Regions from separate parts of the Clostridium aromativorans genome, predicted to be linked through region 1. Evidence: predicted binding sites of a transcription regulator. Region 1 holds the regulator's gene; the other holds the start of a gene.

Region 1 (7,881 bases):
ATATCATCTGCATGCCATACTTTTACATCCTGCTTAAAGATTTTAAATATATTTTTCATATGCATATATCTTGGCTTATTTAACTCTTTTATAGCTGTAAGAAGCACTGGGGTTCCAACTGTCACTGTTTCATAACCATCTTCCCAAGCCTTTTTGACTTTCAACTTGCCGCCTTCAACATTAACTTCTTCTACATAAGTTACCTGGGGTATTTGAAGAAATTCAGCTATTTCAGGTCCAACTTGAGCTGTATCTCCATCTATAGCCTGTCTTCCAGCAAAGATTACATCGTAATCTAATTCTTTAAGTGCGCCTGACAGTGCATAGGCAGTGGCACATGTATCTGCACCTGCGAAAGCTCTGTCTGATATAAGTATGGCCTCATCAGCACCCATCGCCAGAGCCTCTCTTAATGCAACTTCTGCCTGAGGAGGTCCCATGCTTATTACTGTAACTTTTCCCCCCTCTTTTTCTCTAATAACCAATGCTTCTTCAAGAGCATTTTTATCATCTGGATTTATTATTGATGGAACACCTTCTCTTATCAATGTTCCAGTTTTAGGATCTATTTTAACTTCATTGGTATCCGGTACCTGTTTTAAACAAACAACTATATTCATTATAAGTGTCCCCCCTATTTAAATAAGTTTCCTGAAATAACCATCTTTTGAACTTCTGAAGTTCCTTCATATATTTCAGTTATTTTAGCATCTCTCATCATTCTCTCTACAGGATAGTCTTTAGTGTATCCATATCCACCAAACAGCTGAACTACCTTAGTTGTAACTTCCATAGCCACAGTAGCTGCTATCAGTTTAGCTCTTGCAGCATCTACTGTATAAGGAACTCCTTTATCCTTATTCACAGCTGCCTTATACACCAAAAATCTTGCAGCTTCTATCTCAGTATCCAGATCCGCCACTGTCCAGCCTAAACCCTGGAACTTAAAAAGTGGTCTTCCAAACTGTTTTCTCTCTTTCATATATTCAATAGCCTCATCCAAAGCACCTTCTGCAATTCCAAGAGCCTGAGCAGCTATACCAATTCTTCCTCCATCAAGAGTCTTCATTGCTATTGGGAAACCTTTTCCCTCTTTCCCTACCAAATTCTCTTTTGGAATTATGCAGTCTTCAAATACCAATTCAGTTGTAGAAGAAGCTCTTATTCCCATCTTATTTTCAGTTTTGCCTATGGAGAAACCCGGTGTTCCCTTTTCCAGTATAAATGCAGATATTCCTCTAGTACCCTTGCTTCTGTCCGTCATAGCAAATACTATAAAAACATCTGCAACTCCTCCATTTGTAATAAATATTTTCTGTCCATTTAAAATGTAGTGATCTCCTTCAAGTATTGCCTGGCTCTGCTGACCTGAAGCATCAGTACCTGCATTAGGCTCTGTTAGACCAAAAGCTCCAAGTTTTTCACCTTTTGCCAGTGGAACCAAATACTTTTGTTTTTGTTCTTCTGTACCAAATTGTTGAAGTAATGAAGCACAAAGTGAAGTATGTCCCGATAGTATAACTCCAGTAGTAGCACAAGCCTTAGAAACCTCTTCAACAGCTAGTATGTAAGCCAGCGTATCTCCCCCTGCTCCGCCATATTCAACTGGAAAAGGGATTCCCAACATACCGTATTTAGCCATTTTATCCACTGTTTCCTGAGGAAATCTCTCGGTTTCGTCTATTTCAGCGGCTATTGGTTTAACTTCATTTTCGGTAAATTCTTTTACCATCTGTTTTACAAATTCTTGTTCCCTTGTTAACGTAAAATCCATTTATTTTACCCCCTAATATAGTTTTCATACTATAAAATATAGCTTCTGTAAATATTAATAACAAGATCGCTATAGTATAACTAAATTATTTATTTTTAAAATTCTTTTCCCTTTTTTCTACAAAAGCTGTCATTCCTTCTTTTTGATCTTCTGTAGAAAAGCATTCGCCAAAGGCTTCTGATTCATAAGCTACAGCTGTATCTATATCACACTGAATACCTCTGTTTATAGCAGCTTTACTCATTCTAACAGCTACAGGCGCATTAGAAGCTATAGTATTTGCTAATTTTTTTGCCTCTTCCAATAATTTTTCGGGTTCAAATACACTATTTACCAATCCTATTCTCAAAGCTTCATCAGCTTTTATCATCTTTGCAGTATATATCAACTCTTTAGCCATACCCAGTCCAACTACTCGTGCAAGTCTTTGAGTTCCTCCAAAACCCGGTGTAATTCCCAATCCCACTTCTGGTTGTCCAAACTTAGCCTTTGATGAAGCTATTCTTATATCACAGGCCAGAGATAATTCACATCCACCACCTAATGCAAAACCATTTACTGCTGCTATAACAGGTTTTTCTAAGTTTTCCAGTTTCCTAAAAACTTTATTGCCAAGTCTACTGAATTTTCTGCCTTCTAAGGTATTAAAATCTTTCATCTGAGTTATATCTGCTCCAGCTACAAAAGATTTTCCTGCTCCTGTAATTATTACAGCCAGCACAGCATCATCTGCCGCAATCTCATCTATAGCACTATCTATTTCCATCACTGTTTCCGAATTTAAAGCATTAAGTGCCTTAGGTCTGTTTATTGTGAGCAGTGCCAACTTCCCCTCTTTTTCAAGAATAACATTTTTATACTCCATATTAACCCTCCCCAAAAGTTTTTAGTATTTTATACTAAAATTAAACAGTTTATTAACATACTATTGTTAATAATATCACAAATATTATTAATAATAGTTAAAGTAAAATCCTTTACTTTAACTATTATTATATACTTTAAAATTACATATTTCAATAATAAATAGTATAATTATTATTACTTTTATCTAAAATTCAGAATTATATTTATACAAACTAATTTCAATCCACATCATTTAACAAACAGCTCAAAGTCAACAAGCTGTCACTTAAATGAACATCCTCCATCTTCACATCCTCTGGCACAATGAGATCGACAGGAGCAAAATTCCAGATACCTTTCACCCCATTTTTAACCAAAATGTCGCAAACCTTTTGTGCGTTATTACTTGGAACACATATTATGCCTATATCTATAACATTTTCTTTCAAATACTCAGGCAAATAATCAATATCATTTATCTCAATATCTCTAATTCTAAGGCCAATGAGTTTAGGATTTATATCAAATATAGCTTTTAATTCAAAACCTAACTTTTCAAATCTGGTATAATTAGCTATAGCCTGACCTATATTCCCTGCTCCTATTATTGCTGTTCTGTATAATTTTGTAAGTCCAAGTATGTTGCATATCTGACTATACAATTCACTTACATTATATCCATAACCCTGCTGACCAAAATCTCCAAAGCAATTTAAATCCTGTCTTATCTGGGAGGCTGTAAACCCTATTTTTTCACTCAATTCCTTTGAAGATATTCTATCCACATCATTTCTCATTAAATCGCCTAAATATCTATGGTATTTTGGTAATCTTTTTATAACAGCCATCGATATATTTTTCTTTTTATCCATAAAGCACCTCGTATTTATAAAATTTAGTGTATCATCTATTATTGTATCTATTAATAAAATAGTCCTAAATGATTTATTTCTATAATTTATACTATTATTTAATTATAACATATGTCAATAGTTTCTTTTTTATTATTTTTATATTTACTACCATTTAATATATCTATATATTTTAATAAATTAGGGCTACAAAAAAATCATTATACATAGTAAAATGTTAATGATCAAGGAAGGTGTTATTATTCATGATAGTTTTAAGCTGTAAAAATATCCATAAAAGCTATGGGATAAAAGTTATACTCGGAGATGTAACTTTCAATATAAATGAAGGAGATAAAGTCGGCCTCATAGGTCCAAATGGAACCGGCAAGTCTACCTTGTTCGACATTTTAACAAATAAATCAAACTATGATAGCGGAGATCTGTATATAGATAGATCTAAAACTCTAGGGTATTTAACCCAGCATCTGTCTTTAGATTCTTCAAATACAATATATGATGAAATGTATACTGTATTTGAGGATCTTGTTAATCTTGAAAAAAAACTTGATAAATTGGAATCATTAATGAGCAAACCCTATGATACAGCCAGAAAAGAATATCACAATAAGCTGATAAATGATTACACTACCTGCTCAGAGCTTTATTCAAATAGAGGGGGATACACTTATAGGGCGGAAATAGGGAAAACCCTAAAGGGACTCGGTTTTACAGAGGATGAATACAGCACACCTATAAACGTGTTAAGCGGTGGTAAAAAAACGCGTGTGGCCCTTTGCAAGCTTCTCCTTACAAAACCCGATATACTTCTACTTGATGAACCTACCAACCATTTGGATTTAGATGCCATAGAATGGCTGGAAGATTATTTAAAAGCTTATAAGGGCACTGTAATACTGATATCCCACGATAGATATTTTTTAGATGCCATAACACATTCAACCATTGAGCTCATAAATGGTCATATAAATTATTATAACGGCAATTATACCAAATATCTTGAACTTAAAAAAAGAAACTATGAAATTCAATTAAAAGCATATAACATACAGCAGATGGAAATAAAAAAGCAGGAAGAAATTATCAAAAAATACAGATCATTTAATAGGGAAAAAAGTATAAAAGCAGCAGAAAGCCGGGAAAAAATGCTGAATAAATTAGAGAGAATAGCTCCACCAGACAAAGATAAAAAAATTAAAAATGTAATATTTAAAACCCAGCTAAACAGTGGAGATGATGTGCTGCAGGTAAAAGATATGAGTAAAAGTTTCAACAATAATATTTTATTCCAGAATTTAAACTTTAAGCTAAAAAAAGGTGAAAAAACAGCAATTATTGGCGAAAACGGCTGTGGCAAAACCACTCTTTTCAAAATAATTATGGGAGAAATTAAAAAAGACACTGGCATATGTCTACTAGGCAGGAATGTAGAAATAGGATATTATGATCAGGAGCAGTCTGATCTAGATCCTGAAAAAACAGTCTTAGGTGAGATATGGGATAAATTTCCTAAACTAACTGCCACAGAAATACGAAATTCGCTGGCTAGTTTCCTTTTTACCGGAGATGAAGTATTCAAGAAAATTTCATCTTTAAGCGGTGGTGAAAAATGTAGAATAAATTTATTAAAGCTGATATTATCCAAAGCCAATTTTTTGCTTCTAGATGAGCCTACAAATCACCTGGATATAACCTCTCGAGAGGCTCTGGAAGAAGCATTGTTAAATTATAATGGCACTTTACTCGTAATCTCCCATGACAGATATTTTTTAAATAAATCTGTAAATAAAATATATGAGTTAAAGAAAAATGGCATGAAGGAATATCTCGGAAATTATTCCTATTATATTGAAAAAAAGAACAATCCATTGAGATTTGAGAAACAGGAAAAAAATAGAGGTAAAACTAAAACTCAGATACAGCATGATAAAAAAAAGAAAAGAGCTCTTGAAAAAAAACAACATGAAAAAAAAGCTGAAATAGATTACATTGAAGAAGAAATATCAAGTTTAGAGAATTTTTTGTCAAAATTACAAAAAAAATTGTGCCTAGAGGAAGTTTATTCTGACTCCAAAAAAAGCAGCGAGATAAACAAAAAAGTTCTGGACACACAGAGTAAAATAGATGACCTATACAGCAGATGGGAAAAAATGCTATAAGTTATGCCAATTTTTAGATCATTTTTAGGTACGGTATAAAAACCATTTTTCATGAGAGAGCTCTACCGTACCCATAAGATCGACTAAAACTTTTTCAATTAACTTACTTTCTATATTTTCCTATCTTCTCTTCCATAGTAACTCCGGAGGGTCTATAATCTATTTTCACTACAGATGCCACCCTTGAAGCCCCTTGCTCCACACATATGGTTTGGGCAGTTTCCACTATTTTTAAAAGCTGACTCAATTCTCCCTCCATAGTAGTTTCCATAGGTCCTACCTCATATTTTACACCACAGGAATCTATATATTCTATTACTTTATCAACTACACCATAAAGATCCTTCTCTTCAACTACAGGTAAAACCTGTATACTCACATTTGCCAATGCCATAACATCAACCTCCTATTGTCAAATTATCATAGCTCTTACTACATTTTCAAAAGACTTTTTAATTTTTTTACATTGTTTCTGCTTATCGGTATCTCAGATTTTTTCTCATCATCCATTACTAATTTATATGTGCCATTAAACCAGGAATACAATTCTCTAATATTATCTATATTCACTAAAAAACTCCTGTGAGATCTAAAAAAATTAGTTCTTTCTTCTATTTGACCTAAAGTATATCCCACTAAGTAACTATCATTTTTAACCTTCACATAGGTTTTATCATCTTTTATATAACAGTAGTAGATATCCTTTACATTTACCAGTATTATCTTACCCTGCCTCTCACAAGGTATTTTCTTAACCAGTTTTTTTTCCTTATCCATTTTATCTATCAATTCATTCAAAATATCCTTTGATATTCTCCCGTCCTCTGTATTTTTGTCATCACTTTTCTGCATAAGCCTATCTATGGTAATAGCTATCCTTTTTTCATCAAAGGGTTTCAAGACATAATCCAACGCATTTAACTCAAAAGCTTTTACTGCATGTTCCTCATAAGCAGTGACAAAGATTATATCAACATGTTCATCAAATCTTTTAATATTCTTAGCAACTTCCATACCATTTTCCACCGGCATATTTATATCTAGAAATACCGCATCAGGTTTTTTTGATTTTACAAGTTCCATGCCAGTTTTACCATCATATGCAATTCCCTCTACAGATATACCCTTGTGCTGTGATATTATATAATTCAACTCCTCTGCAGCAGGTATCTCATCTTCTACAATAACACATCTCAATTTATCCATTTATTGATGAAACCTCCCTCATCGATATTAAAAAACTAATCTTGGTTCCATTATTTACAGATGTTTTTATATCAAGCCCATGATCCTCTCCATATAACAATTTCAATCTCTCATTTACATTTTTCAGCCCTATACCCGGCCATTTAGTTAAAACTTCATTTAGTCTTTCTTCATTCATCCCCACTCCTGTATCTGTTATACAAAAACGTATTTCATCATTTTCAAAAAATGCCTCAAGGTATACTTTCCCGCCTTCCGGCTTAGGCAATATACCGTGTTTTATAGCATTTTCCACAATCGGCTGAAGCACAAATACAGGCACTTTCTCATCCATCATTTCATCCGGTATATCAATAATTAACTGTAATCTATTACCAAACCTAGCTGTCTCAATGGAAAGGTAGGATTGAATAAATTCAATCTCATCTTTCAGATAAACAAAATCCTCCTGTCTTTTTAATGTTTGCCTAAAATAATTGGACAGATCTATTATAAGCTCTCTGGCCTTTGAAGGATTTGTTCTGCAAAAAGAAGCTATGGTATTTAGTGCATTGAACAAAAAGTGTGGTTCTATCTGAGCTCTTAAAGCTCTAAATTCTGCCGTAGATGCCTCTTTAGCCAATTTATTCAATTTATATAGTTCTATCTGGTTGGATAGGAGATCACTTAATTCTTTCCCAAATTGTATGAAATAGGGATTAATATTTTTCTTCAACCTCACCCCCAATCCAAGCACTCCTTCAAAACCTGAGTTGGGTATTTTAAATGGAGCACAAACAAAAAACATGGATTTACCATCATATTGCAGTTCAATAATTTTATAATCAGGTGATTTATTGTATTTTTGTATCTCCTGTCTTAATTTTTCTTCATGTATACTAATTCCAGAATAAGCTAAAAATCCATTTTTATCTCCTATAAATATGCCATCTGCATTGGTCATCTCATATATTATTTCAGAAACATTTTTTGCCGTTTTTTCGTTAAGTCCCTTTCTCATATAATTTACAGTTTTTTTTGTAAT
Region 2 (7,881 bases), on a different contig from region 1:
AAATGCGGCAGACTATATGAAGAGTTTTTCCATATATATCAGGAGAATGAGAAAAACGAGGAAGGTTTTGAAATAGTTTTTGGACAAGGGTTACTCATATGGAAGAGAGAAAATGAAAAGATTATTCATCCTATACTAAATACCAGGATGAAAATAGAATTTAATAAAAGGAGGGAAGTATTTGTCTTAACACCTTCAAATAGGACTGTACTGGAAATTTCTTTGTTTGAAGGGTTTGAGGAGTGTAATATGCAGGGCATTTTTGCACTGGCCGATAAAGTGAATAGAATTAATTTGGATCCAAGAAACTTGAGACAGATCGAGGGCATATTTTTAAAACTTCTTTCTCATATAGATGCTCCTGGGGAATTTAAAAAAAGTAGTTTTTCTAAAAAAAGAGTTGATTTTCAGCAACGTCCAAATATCTATAACACATCCGTCATTTTTGTAAGAAAAAATAATGCTAGATTATGGCAAGTTGAGATAAATAATATAATTAAAGCCATAGACAATGGATGTGAAATACCTGAAACTGTAAAGGCATTGGTAAATGAAAAGACTATAGATTGTGATGAGAAAGAAAGACGTGAGTGGGAGAAAGTCGGGGAAAATGTACTTTTCCCATTACCTGCAAATTTAGAACAGAAGGAGATAATAAAAAAGATGGCCCAAAATTATGGGGTAGTTGTTCAAGGACCTCCAGGAACAGGTAAAAGTCATACTATAGTTAATTTAATATGCCACCTTCTTGCCCATGGTAAAAGGGTATTGGTGACAAGTCAAACGGGAAGGGCACTTAAAGTACTGACAGAGAAGATACCTGAAGAAATAAGACCATTATGTGTCAGTGTATTGGGTAATGATCCCAATTCCTTAAACAGACTCAATGAATCAGTACGGAAAATAACGGATACTTTATCTGTGGATGCTGAGGGTATATGTAAAGAAGTTGAATTATTAAAAAAGAAGTTGGATTTTTGTAAAAAAAGACAGGGGGAATTATATGGAAAATTTAGGGATATACAGGAGCTAGAAAATAGGGGCATCAGTTATAATGGCAGAGAATACAGCTCCATGGATATTGCTAAATGGGTTAGAAATAATAGGGGAAAGTATTGTTGGCTGGAAGATGAGATCCATATGGATGACATTATGCCATTATCGGAGAAAGAATTCAATTTATTAATATATTTGAGAAAAATATTGAATAAAAATCAAAAACGTAAATTTGATAATGTTAAGGGAATAATAGAGAAATTGCCTGATGATGATGAAATTTGCAATAGGATATCAGAGTATAAAAAAGTGAGATTGGAATATCATAAATATATTGAAATTTTAGAAGGGTGGCATATACCTTGTAACAATAGGTGCAACTATGATAAATTATTAGAGCTGCTAGATGAGTGTAGGAATAAAATTGCAGTGTTAGGAGAAGGCGTGTGGGGTGATATATTTAATAGTTATTATAGCAGTAAATTGGTAAGGCAGACTCTCAAAGATCTTCTGTATAAGAGTAATAATTGCATGTTGATACTCAGTAAAGTTAGAGATCAGATTAGAGATCACAAAATAGAAATTTCCGATGATATTGATACTGATAAATTTTCAGAGAGTTTTGATATATTATATAATTCCTTTGACAGGAATGGCAAAATAGGAAAGTTATTTACACTTATACATCCTGAATGTAATTATGTATTAAAAAATTGTAAGATAGACGGAATGCCTTTGAAGAATATGGAACAAGCAATAATAATTAGACTACATGTTCGACAGAAACAGGTTATTAATGAGTTGAGAAATATGTGGAATAATACTATGCGAGATTATGGGCTAAAGGTAATGGCTGCTTCCATAAAACCTTCTGATATAATTTTGATGGAAAAGAATCTAAGCTATTTGTACGAAATTGTAAATTGGGATGTAAAATATAAAAGGCCAATAGAAGAAGGACTGGGGAGGATATCAGTTCCGCGGGACATGGACTGGCACAAGAAAGAATCCTATGATTATCTAGTCAAATGTGTATCAGCTATAAAAGGCATTGATATATACAATAATGATAAGGCCTACATAGAAGTATTTAAAAAGACAATAAATAATACAGGAGAATTAAAAAAACTCTATGAAGCTGTGGACAATTTGAATGTAAACCAAGTTAAAGCGACATTACAGGAATTAAGAGAAATTAAAGGGGTAAAGAATAAATGTCTTAAGGTAGATGAGTTAATAGGTAAATTAAATAGAATATGTCCTAAAACTGCTAAAAATATAATAGACGACTGGGACTGCGGAAAAGAGAAATTTAATGATTGGACAAGGGCGTGGAAATGGGCACAGTGGAATAGTTTGTTAAATCACATGTATAGCCTAAATCTAGAAAAAATAGAAGAGGCCATAGGAATAGAAAAGAATAGGGAGAAAGAAATCATAAAAGATATAGTTTCAAAAAATACATGGTATAATCAAATACTTAGAACTACGGAAAATGAAAAGAGAAGTTTGTTTTCATGGATGCAGGCAGTGAAGAGGATTGGAAAGGGCAGAGGTAAGATGGTACCTGAGTACAGAAAAATAGCCCAGAGGGAAATGGAGAAGTGCAAAAAGATCATCCCAGTATGGATTATGCCATTAAACAGGGTTATAGAAAATGTAAAGCTTTCAAAAAATATGTTTGATGTAATAATATTTGATGAAAGCAGCCAAAGTGATTTGTTTTCATTGTGTGCGCTGATGAGAGCCAAAAGGGCAGTTATAGTAGGAGATGATAATCAGATAAGTCCAGAAGTTGTGGGTGTTGATCAGAGGAGTATGTACAATTTAATAAATAAATATTTAAAAGAAATACCTCAAAGACAGTGGTTTGATTTACAGACAAGTCTTTATGATACGGCACTGAGAGTATTCCCAGCTAGACTTATGCTGAAAGAACATTTTAGATGTGTACCTGAAATAATAAACTTCAGCAATAATTTGGTTTATTCCGGAGAAATGTTGACTTTAAGATATCCTAGAATCAATGAGAGATTTTATCCTGTTATAAATACAATTAAGGTAGAGGAGGGAGTTAGGGATTCCAGTAAACCGGTAAATATTAAAGAAGCTGAATGTTTGGTAGATAAAGTTGCAGCCTGCTGCAGGGATAGTAAATATTCAAATATGTCTATGGGTGTTATATCACTGCTTGGTGAGGCACAAGGACGACTTATTGAAAATATGTTAAAGGATAAAATAGGTGTAAAAGAAATTATAAGGAGAAAACTTATATGTGGAGATGCTTATTCTTTTCAAGGTGATGAACGGGACATAATGTTCTTGTCTATGGTGATTTCTAAAAATATAAAATTTGCACCTCTCACAAAAGAAAATGATATTAAGAGGTTTAATGTGGCAGCAAGTAGGGCTAGAAATCAAATGTGGCTGTTTCATTCTGTAGATCTGAAAGATTTAAATGAGGAGTGTGTACGGTATTCTCTTCTCAATTACTGTCTGAACTATAACAAGCATGATAAAAATAGTGGGAATGTAGAATATATATTTCAAACTGAATTTCAAAAAGATGTTTATAATCTTATAAAAAGTAGAGGGTATAAAGTCACTCCTAAAGTAGAAATAGGTAAATACAAGATGGATTTTATTGTAGAAGGTATGCGAAATAGGGTTGCTGTGGTATGTGACGGCGATGTTCCATCTGAAGAATATAATTGGAAGGAGGCAGTAGAAAGGCAGCTGGATTTAGAAAGAGCAGGATGGGTGGTTTATAGGATAATGGGGGGTGAATTCTATTATGAACCTGAAAAAACCATGGAAAAGTTGTGGAGTAAATTAAATAATATGGGAATTGAAAGATATAGTTTACAGACAACAGATACAAAAGTCCTAAAAGTAGTATAATTATAAGCAGAATCTGTTTAGTAGAAAAAATAGTTCTTGAGAAATTTTTTAAAGGACTATTTTTTATTTATGACTAATTGATTTTAAGAAATAGTTTAAATGTATGCTCAACTAATGATAAAATAAGTATACAGGTGTATTTTATATATGTATATTTAAAAATATAGGTAGGTGAGTTAATGAGTATTTTTGAATTAGTTTATAAAGTTAGGGATATAATGACGGACGGGTTTGTAAAGGTATGTAGTAATGAGACTATAGAGAATGCTCTTAATAAAATGATGCAGTCTTATAGGAATGAAGTTTTAATAATGGATGATGATGAAAAACTAATTGGTATATTTACTATGAAAGACGCAATAAGGATCAGAAATATGGGAATATCATTTAAAGATTTTGTAATTAAATATGCCTCTAAGGATGTGTCAACTATAGATTGTAATTCATCTGCTAGATATGCAAGGGATTTGATGATTAAAAAAAATATAGGAAGATTACCTGTCGTAGAAAACAATCACATTATTGGGATTATTACAAATAATAATTTTAGAGACATATTTTATATAAAAATGGATGAGCTTTTTAAACTCCAAAATTATGTATTTGATAATTTACATGAAGGCGTGTGCATGTGCGATGAAAAGGGAATAGTAAAGTACTGGAATAAAGCTTCTGAGAGAGTATATGGTGTTAAACTGAATAATATATTGAATAGATATATAGGAGATTTTTTCCCAAATGCTATGCTTTTGAAAGTATTGAATACGGAAAAGAGAATTGATAATGTGTTTCACGAGCCAGTTAAGGGCAAGTTTGTAGTACTGAGTGCTTTTCCAATATATAATTCGGATAAAAAGTTGGTAGCCGTGGTATCAACAGACAGAGATATGACAGATGAAGTGAATTTAACGAAACAGCTGGAAGATGAAAAAAAGAAGGTAGAATTCTTTAAGGATGCCTATAAAAATGAGCTGTCTTCCAAGTATAATTTTTCATTTATAATAGGCAAAAACAAAAAGATAATAGATGCAATTTCCATTGCCCAGAAAGTGGCTCCTACATCCACCAGTGTTTTGATTACAGGGAATAGCGGTACAGGGAAAGAGGTATTTGCAAAAGCAATACATAAGGCCAGTGAGAGAACTGGAAGTTTTGTAGCCATAAATTGCAGTGCCATACCTGTAAATTTATTTGAAAGTGAATTATTTGGATATGTGGAGGGAGCTTTTACGGGAGCTATAAAAAAGGGTAAAATAGGCAAATTTGAACTTGCCAATAAAGGCACCCTATTTTTGGATGAAATTGGTGATATGCCTATGGAAATGCAGGCAAAGCTGCTGAGGGTACTGCAAGACGGAGTTATATACAGGCTGGGAAGTGAAAAATCTATCATTACCAATACCAGAATAATATCCGCTACAAATAAAAACTTAAATGAATTGATATCGGAAGGTAAATTTAGAGAGGACTTGTTTTATAGATTGGCTGTGGTGCAGATAAAATTACCAGATTTGAAAGATAGAAGGGAGGATATAAGGGATTTATCTAATTTATTTTTTAGGCAGGTATCGAAAGATGAAGGTATAGAGATAAATTATATTGATGAGAAGATATATAAAATTTTAGCTGATTATAAATGGGATGGCAATATTAGAGAACTAAAAAATGTTATCCAGAGAATGGTTGTATTATCGAACGATGGGAAAATAACTGTGAAATCTATACCTGAATATATAAGAAATGAAAATATAAGAAATTATGAATATAATGATGAAAATAAATATGATCTACAAAAAATAACAGAGAATATAGAAAGAAAAACCATAGAAAAAGTGATGAAAATGGTACATGGGAATAAAAATAAGGCAGCAAAGATATTGAATATAAAAAGAAGCACTCTTTATTATAAATTAAGTAAATTTAAGTAAATTTAAGTGAATATCTATCGTTTTTAAAGTACACTCCAAATGTTAGATGAAATCTAATATTTGGAGTGTTTTTTTGTAGGCAATCGAAGTGTCAATAATTTAACAAGTGTGTTAAATTATTGACACTAAAAAAATAAAGTATAATTGGGGCATGTAAAGGTTTATAAAAGATTAATGAATTTACGACTGCAAAAAGTGTCAGAAAATAATACATTCGCTCATATTTATAGAAGCTATAAAAAAAACTTATAGCTTCTGGATATAGCATTAGTAAGCATTATAGCATGTATGTATAAAATAAAGCGTATTGGCATAAAATATGCTTTTAAAATTTAGTAGGCAGTTGAATTAGCCTAAATACTTAGGAGGGATAATATGGAACAGTTTTATAGTTTTCCCCTTAAAATGCACGTAGGAGGCCCTGATACACCTATTGTAAAGGAAGGCCAGAGAATAAAAAGGGGAGAATGTATAGCAGAACCAAAAGGTCTTGGAGCTAAAATACACAGCAGCGTTTCAGGAAATGTAGTAAAAATAACTGATTCGGCAATCGTAATTAAACCAGATGACAAACAGTCAGAAGAATATGTAAAAATTAAAAAATGTGACAGTATTGCCGATACGGTTTATGAAGCAGGAGTTGTAGGTGCTGGAGGAGCAGGATTTCCAACTCATATAAAATTAAAGACTAAACTTTCCAATGGATATATAATAGCCAACTGTGTGGAGTGTGAGCCAGTACTTCACCACAATATAGGGAGAATAGAAAAGAAACCCGAGGAAATAATAAAAGGGATAAGATATGCTATGAGTTCTACTGGCGCTCAGAAAGCCTATATAGCAATTAAGTCTAAACATTTAGAAGCTATAAGAGTATTAAAAAATTATTTGAAAAATGACAATTCCATACAAATTAAGGAATTGCCTGACATGTATCCTATGGGAGAGGAAAGAGCTATTATTCATGCAATATTTGATAGATGGCTTGAACCTACTCAACTTCCAGCAGATGCAGATTGTGTAGTTCTGAATGCAGAGACCCTTTTTAACATAACTATGGCGGTAGAATATGGGAAGCCGGTAATAGATAAAGATATAACAGTTATAGGAAAATTGAAATCAGGAATAGAACCTAATGTATTTTTTCAGGTACCTGTAGGAACAAGCATAAAAAGTCTCGTTGAAAAATGCGGCGGCATAGATGGTGAATACGGTGAATTGATAATAGGAGGACCCTATACAGGGACTTCACAGGATATTGACGCTGCAATAGTGACGAAGACTTCAGGGGGAGCTATTGTAACCATACCTTTTCCTGAGTACAAGGGCCCTATAGGACTTTTGGTATGTGCTTGTGGAGCTAATGAAGCAAGACTTAGAGATGTGGCTTCCAAAATGAATTCCCAGGTAGTTGGTGTGACTAAATGTAAAAATGTAGAGGAAATTAAAGGTGCGAACAAATGTAAAACTCCAGGGCATTGTCCGGGTCAGGCACAGGCAATTATGTACTTAAAGAAACAAGGTGCGAAAAGGGTTCTTATATCCAACTGCAGCGATTGTTCAAATACGGTAATGTGCTGTGCACCTAAGATGGGGTTGCCTGTATATCATCATACAGATCATGTATTTAGAACAGTAAACTATCCATTAACAAGAAGGCTTCCAATGGAACATGAATCTTAAAATATAAAAATCAAGGAGGATGATTTAATATGTCAATGAGTGCTGAACATGCAGAAGAAGTAAAGGATGAAGTAGCTGTTGTATGCTGCAGAACAGAAGAAGGTACCATTATCGCAGCTGAAAATCTGGAAGATCCAGATATATTTCCAGATATGGTGGACTCAGGATTGCTGACTATACCTGATAATTGTCTTAAGGTAAAGGAAGTAATAGGGGCAAAGCTTACTAAAACCATAGATTCCCTAACTCCACTTACTCCAGATATTTTGGAGGGAATTAAGACTGCAGAAAGTAAGAAGGAAGATAAAGAAGAAGTTAAAGAGGATTCAACAGAAGATAAAGTCCCTCAAATAGACAACATGGTAAATGAGGG

Evidence for each region. Region 1 encodes Rex, which represses fermentation and respiration genes when NADH is low (regulators of the CRP and FNR family bind a similar motif). Its sites were predicted from a motif close to ATTGTTAANNNNTTAACAAT; they were not measured.
Region 2: prdC (proline reductase-associated electron transfer protein PrdC) is a predicted target of Rex. The motif match lies at 5,913-5,932, and genes of this name have one in related genera.

Annotation. Positions count from the first base shown of each region.
Region 1 covers NZ_JAJJPB010000007.1:118,868-126,748, reverse strand. Annotated here, with positions in the region: gene LN736_RS08015 (electron transfer flavoprotein subunit beta/FixA family protein) at 1-620, opposite strand, end outside; gene LN736_RS08010 (acyl-CoA dehydrogenase) at 635-1,774, opposite strand; gene LN736_RS08005 (short-chain-enoyl-CoA hydratase) at 1,860-2,639, opposite strand; gene LN736_RS08000 (redox-sensing transcriptional repressor Rex) at 2,860-3,492, opposite strand; gene abc-f (ribosomal protection-like ABC-F family protein) at 3,738-5,651, shown strand; gene LN736_RS07990 (thiamine-binding protein) at 5,755-6,045, opposite strand; gene LN736_RS07985 (LytR/AlgR family response regulator transcription factor) at 6,084-6,857, opposite strand; gene LN736_RS07980 (LytS/YhcK type 5TM receptor domain-containing protein) at 6,850-7,881, opposite strand, start outside.
Region 2 covers NZ_JAJJPB010000001.1:496,187-504,067, reverse strand. Annotated here, with positions in the region: gene LN736_RS02400 (AAA domain-containing protein) at 1-3,897, shown strand, start outside; gene prdR (sigma-54 dependent transcriptional regulator PrdR) at 4,077-5,825, shown strand; gene prdC (proline reductase-associated electron transfer protein PrdC) at 6,201-7,508, shown strand; gene LN736_RS02385 (sugar transporter) at 7,538-7,881, shown strand, end outside.